Regions from separate parts of the Mesorhizobium sp. MC2-1-1 genome, predicted to be linked through region 2. Evidence: predicted binding sites of a transcription regulator. Region 2 holds the regulator's gene; the other holds the start of a gene.

Region 1 (3,205 bases), 2.7 Mb from region 2:
TTCCACGGCCGCGCGGGTCGCGTTCAGGGCGTCGTCAACGCGGTCCTTCTTTTCCTTCACTTCCACCTCGGTCGCACCGCCGACGCGGATCACGGCAACGCCGCCGGCGAGCTTCGCCAGACGTTCCTGCAGCTTCTCCTTGTCGTAGTCCGAGGTGGTTTCCTCGATCTGCTGCTTGATCTGGGCGACACGGCCCTGGATCTCGGCCTTCTTGCCGGCGCCGTCGACGATGGTGGTGTTCTCCTTGGAGATAGACACCTTCTTGGCGCGGCCGAGCATGTTGAGGCCGACATTCTCGAGCTTGATGCCGAGGTCTTCCGAGATGACCTGGCCACCGGTGAGGATGGCGATGTCTTCCAGCATGGCCTTGCGGCGGTCACCGAAGCCCGGGGCCTTGACGGCGGCGATCTTCAGGCCACCGCGCAGCTTGTTGACGACGAGCGTGGCCAGGGCCTCGCCTTCGACGTCTTCCGAGATGATGAGCAGCGGCTTCGAGGTCTGAACGACGGCTTCCAGCACAGGCAGCATGGCCTGCAGGTTGGACAGCTTCTTCTCGTGCAGCAGGATGTAGGCGTCTTCCAGATCGGCGACCATCTTGTCGGCGTTGGTGACGAAGTAGGGCGAGAGGTAGCCGCGGTCGAATTGCATGCCTTCCACGACTTCCAGCTCGGTCTCGGCGGTCTTGGCTTCCTCGACGGTGATGACGCCTTCGTTGCCGACCTTCTGCATCGCTTCCGCGATCATCTTGCCGACCGACTCGTCGCCATTGGCCGAGATCGTGCCGACCTGGGCGACTTCCTCGGAGGTCTTGATCTTCTTGGCGGCCTTGCCAAGAGCGACGACGACTTCAGCGACGGCGAGATCGATGCCGCGCTTCAGGTCCATCGGGTTCATGCCGGCGGCAACGGCCTTGTTGCCTTCCTGGACGATCGCCTGGGCCAGAACGGTCGCGGTGGTCGTGCCGTCGCCGGCGATATCGTTGGTCTTCGAAGCGACTTCGCGGACCATCTGGGCGCCCATGTTCTCGAACTTGTCCTCAAGCTCGATCTCCTTGGCGACGGTGACGCCGTCCTTGGTGATGCGCGGGGCGCCGAACGACTTGTCGATGACGACGTTACGGCCCTTCGGGCCGAGGGTCACCTTCACTGCGTCGGCGAGGATGTTGACGCCGCGCAGCATGCGCTCACGGGCGTCGCGGGAGAATTTTACTTCTTTTGCAGCCATGGTTAGCTCCTGACAGGGGCTCGGGAAGAGCCCGAAAACTCAGTTGATGGAGAGGCCGATGTTCAGCCGATGATGCCCATGATGTCGGATTCCTTCATGATCAGAAGGTCTTCGCCATTGAGCTTGACTTCAGTGCCCGACCACTTGCCGAACAGGATGCGGTCGCCAGCCTTGACGTCCAAGGGCACGAGCTTGCCGCTTTCGTCGCGAGCGCCGGAGCCGACGGCGATGATCTCGCCTTCCTGCGGCTTCTCCTTCGCCGTATCCGGGATGATGATCCCGCCGGCGGTCTTGGATTCGGATTCGACCCGGCGAACGACCACGCGGTCATGAAGCGGGCGGAACTTGGACTTTGCCATCTTGTCTTCCTCGAATGAGAACGGTGAGAACTGTTCCTCCATCCGGCGAGGCCGCCGGACATCGGTTAGCACTCACCCAAGGCGAGTGCTAACGTGGCGCTGAAATAAGCTGGCGGGGTGTGAGAGTCAAGGCGCGCGCAAGGGGGCGATGGCGCGAAATTTTTCTAGCGCGGAACGCGAGGCGGAAAATGAACGGCCTGCAGCGAGGCACCAATGAGCAATCTCGCCGTCACTCCAGGTGCCTCGGTGCCCGCAAAACCAGCAGCGGGCAGCGTTCGGCGAGCCCGTATCTGCCGGTCGAGGCAAGGCCGACATCGCCGAAATATAACTTTGCCTCGTCGACGAGAGTCGCCGCGGGCGCGAAGCTGTAGACGGCCGGCGAGTTCCGGTAAACGTCGATGGTTCCGATGACCGGCAGTTCCCATCCGGTTCGGGCCGACAGCTCCTTGCGGTCGGGAAACATCCTGTCGAATTGTTCGAGGATGCCCCTAACCGGTATCGCGTAGTCAGGCGCGCCGCCCGTCGCGGTCATGGCCACGCGCCACTTGAGCTCGTGGAAGGTCGAGACGCCGCCGCTCAGCGCCAGGGCGCGGACATCCGACGGGTCGTCGGGGCTTTCGGGAGAGGCGTAAAGCCTGATGCCGGCGCGTCCGTCGTCCTTCAACGCGCGCGCGACCGACGCAAACAGCCTGCGCCTGAGGTCGGCGGCGCCGATGGCAGAGAGACAGCCGTCGCCGATCAGCGCTTCGACGCTTGCACCGGGAAAGGGCAGCGAGAACCAGTCGCCCTGCACGGCCTTGCGCGTGTCGCTGTCGCCGGGCCAAATGCCGGCGATCATGTCGGCGGACTCGTCGACCGATGTCATTGCCCCGCCAAGCCCGGCGAGCTCCGGCGTCACACCGAGCATGACGACATGCGATCGGGCAAGGTCAAGTTCGCGCTCGTAGGTTTCGACCACCTCCGCCGGCGGCCGCAGCGGCGGGCCGAGCAACTGCCAATGTTTGCGAATTGCATTCCAATGCTCTGTCATGCAAACCCCAGCCAGCAGCGCGTTGTATTCGATCGAATAGTCGACGACGCTTGTTAGGCCAAGTGGGGACAGGCATGGCGCGCATCGCGGTGATCACGCATGAGTTCGACCGCTTCCAGAGCCGGCGGGGGCTGCTCTTGCGGCGCGATAGCCCTTATATGCTGTTCGACCTGCTGGCGGAACTGAAGCGCCGCGGCCATTCGGTGCGGGTCCTGTGCGGCACTTCGGCCGAACCCGCCGCCGACATCGCGGTGCTCCATCTCGACGTGACCGTGACACCGCCCGATTATGTCGACTATGCGCGCCGCTTTCCCTTTTGCCTCAACATCGGCGCGGCCGATATTTCGAAACGCCGCATTAGCGGCGCCGTGATCGGCCGGGAAGATGGCTGGCAGGGAAGCGTCATCGTCAAGAGCAGCCTGAACCATTGGGGCACGCCGGAGCAGCAACTGAACCGGCGCGCCGGGCGCGCCGGCAGGCGGGAGCCGTTTCCCGGTGTCGAAGCTCTCGAAAGATACGAGGTCCATGCCTCGCTAGCCGACGTACCGGTCGAGGTGTTCGAGCGCCGGGATCTGGTTGTCGAGAAATTCAT
Region 2 (3,205 bases):
GCCCCAGGCGGCGCCAAGCGGCTGCGATTTCGCCCACGCCTCGATGCCGCCCTTCGGCCTGGCAGCCATGTCCTCGGCGACGTTGGAGCCGGAACCGACCGACAGATAGAGCGTCTTGCCGTCGGGCGAGAAGGCAATGTCGCGCGTCCAGTGATGGTTGGCGGGGATCTTCGCGACGATGGTCTCCGGCTTGCCGGACGCCTTGAGGTCGCCGTCGCGATAGGGGAAGCGCACGACGCTGTTGCTGTTGGCGACATAGACCCATTGCGGCTTGCTGCCGGGCGGATAGAAGGCGATGCCGTAGGGCCGGGTCAGGTTCCCGGCGAAGATCGACGTCCCGGCGGGCTTGGCGCTGCCTTCGGCCAGGCGAAAGACGCGGATCTGGTTCGCCCGGCTGTCGGCCACGAAGAGATCGCCGTTCGGCGCCACGCGCACGACGCGCGGACTGTCGATGCCGGAAGCGACCAGGTCGGCGGAGAAGCCCGGCGGAAGCTTTGGCTTCGCGCCCTCGGGACGATCGGTGATGCCGCCACCGTTCGAGGCGGACTCGGTTGCATAGGGCTCCTGAAGATCGCCGGGCTTTATCAGACGCCGCACGCCCGGACGGTCGACCTTCCAGTCACCGAAGGCCTTTTCGCCGAGCAAGGGTTGACCGGCCTGCTGCGCGAAGGCGCCGGTGGCGAGAAACAACGCAATGCCCGCGAGGCCGGCGATCCGCATCATTCTGTCCTCCTTCATCTGCCAGCGCGCGCCGATCGATCGGACGCCTGCAGACAGGAGATATTGGGCAAATGTCCTCAAAGAGAAGCGTGCCCACGCGGATATTACGGCATGACGCCGGACTCAGGCCTCTTTTGCATCCAGATCGTCGTCGAGGCGTTTTTCCAGCTCGACGAGGTCCGCCGGCAAGGGCAGGCCCATGGCGCGCATTTCCCTGAGCTTCTCGCGCAGCTGTTCCTGGATCTCGTGCTCGTCCTTGGGCTGGTTGATCATTTCCTGCAGCAGGAGGTCGATCTGGGCCTTTATCGCTTCCAGCGCCATGTCTTTCTCCTTCGCAGTTCCCCGCGCCCCCGGTCGCCGGGTTCGGGCCGGGTCGGCCTCGCCTGAGTATCGATACGCCTAGCGCAGCATGCGCGAAATCAGTTGCGCCGTATAGTCGACCATCGGCACGATGCGGGCGTAGTTAAGCCTTGTCGGTCCGATGACGCCAAGCGCGCCGATGACGCGGGCGTCCTTGTCGCGATAAGGGGCGACGACCAGCGACGAGCCGGACAGCGAAAACAGCTTGTTCTCCGAGCCGATGAAGATGCGCACGCCCGGCCCTTCCTCGGCGAGGTCGAGCAGCTGCAGCAGCCCGTCCTGCGTCTCCAGGTCCTCGAACAGATGGCGCAGCAATTCGAGGTCGGCCTGGGCGGTGACATTTTCCAGGAGGTTGGCGCGGCCGCGCACGATGAGGCGCGCCGGCAGGCCGCTTTCGGCGCCGGCCCAGACCGCCAGGCCCTTCTCGACAAGATCCTGCGACAGCGTGTCGAGGGCGGATTTGGTTTCATCCTTGATGCGGGCGACCTCGGCGCGCGCTTCGGCGAGCGTGCGGCCACGGATATGGGCGTTGAGGAAGTTGGAGGCCTCGTGCAACTGCGACACGGTGATGCCGGCCGGCAGATCGACGACGCGGTTCTCCACGTCGCCGTTCTGCGAGACCAGCACGGCAAGCGCCTTGGTCGGTTCGAGCTGGATAAATTCGATGTGCTTCAGGGCGACCTCGTTCTTGGAGGCGAGCACAAGGCCGGCGCCGCGCGACATGCCGGACAGCATCTGGCTGGCCTCTGTCAGCATGTGCTCCAGCGTCGCACCCGAGCCGGAGGCGCGCACCTGCGCCTCGATGATGCGGCGCTCGTCGTCGGAAAGGTCGCCGAGCTCCATGAAGGCATCGACGAAGAAGCGCAGGCCTGTCTGGGTCGGCAGCCGCCCGGCTGAAATGTGCGGCGCGTAGATAAGGCCCAGATGCTCGAGGTCGCTCATCACGTTGCGGATTGTGGCCGGCGATAGCGAGGATGGCAGGATGCGCGACAGGCTACGCGAGCCGACAGGCTCGCCGTCGCGCAGATAGGAATCGACAATCCGCCGGAAAATATCGCGCGAGCGCATGTCGAGTGACTGAAGTACGGGCGACTGAAGCCCGGGACTCTGGGACGTCGGATCGACTGGTTTGTTCATTCCGGCGAGAAACCTCCTGCCGAAAGATATAGACTTAAGCCACGGCGGCGCAACCCGGTGCCGCGTTTGCGGTCACCCGGCCGTTTTCCTCATGCGCCCCTTTTCCTTTGCGACTTGCCTCGCTTGCGGCTACAAGCCGGCCACGATTCCGAAACGAGAAGAAAGCAGGCCTGATGCGCCCCTCCAAACGCCAAGCCGACGAAATGCGCGCCATCTCCTTCGAGCGCGGCGTTTCCAAGCATGCCGAAGGCTCTTGCCTGGTGAAGTTCGGCGACACGCATGTCTTGTGCACGGCGAGCCTGGAGGAAAAGGTGCCGGCCTGGATGCGCAATTCCGGCAAGGGCTGGGTGACAGCCGAATACGGCATGCTGCCGCGCTCGACGGGCGAGCGCATGCGGCGCGAGGCCTCCGCTGGCAAGCAGGGCGGCCGCACGCTGGAGATCCAGCGGCTGATCGGCCGCTCGTTGCGCGCCGTGGTCGACCTGCAGGCGTTGGGCGAACAGCAGATCACGGTCGACTGCGACGTGATCCAGGCCGATGGCGGCACCCGCACCGCCTCCATCACCGGCGGCTGGGTGGCGCTCCACGATTGCCTGCGCTGGATGGAAGCGCGCCAGATGGTGAGCGTCGCCAAGGTGCTGAAGGACCATGTCGCCGCGATTTCCTGCGGCATCCATGACGGCCAGCCGGTCATCGATCTCGACTATATCGAGGACTCCTCGGCCGGCACCGACGCCAATTTCGTCATGACCGGCAAGGGCGGCATCGTCGAGATCCAGGGCACGGCCGAAGGGGAGCCTTTTTCCGAAGAGCAGTTTTCCGCGCTGATGGGCCTAGCGAAGAAGGGTATCTCACGGCTGGTGAGCCTGCAGCAGATGGCGGTGGCGTAGGCTTTGAATGACGCCCTCTGCGATCCTCGAATCGGCTCTCTATGTCACCGATCTGACCGCGGCGGAAGCCTTCTATCGCGACATCATCGGCCTCGAGG

What was found. The regulator HrcA, encoded in region 2, represses chaperone genes, less so after heat shock. The targets are predictions, from matches to a motif close to GTTAGCACTCNCNNNNNGNGAGTGCTAAC.
Region 1: the regulator HrcA is predicted to act here: its motif matches at 1,648-1,676, upstream of groES (co-chaperone GroES).

Annotation. Positions count from the first base shown of each region.
Region 1 is NZ_CP195205.1:1,192,363-1,195,567, forward strand. It holds gene groL (chaperonin GroEL) at 1-1,224, opposite strand, end outside; gene groES (co-chaperone GroES) at 1,287-1,583, opposite strand; gene ACR64R_RS06090 (class I SAM-dependent methyltransferase) at 1,813-2,613, opposite strand; gene ACR64R_RS06095 (hypothetical protein) at 2,688-3,205, shown strand, end outside.
Region 2 is NZ_CP195205.1:4,502,078-4,505,282, reverse strand. It holds gene ACR64R_RS22345 (PQQ-dependent sugar dehydrogenase) at 1-723, opposite strand, end outside; gene ACR64R_RS22340 (hypothetical protein) at 844-1,041, opposite strand; gene hrcA (heat-inducible transcriptional repressor HrcA) at 1,120-2,217, opposite strand; gene rph (ribonuclease PH) at 2,391-3,107, shown strand; gene ACR64R_RS22325 (VOC family protein) at 3,115-3,205, shown strand, end outside.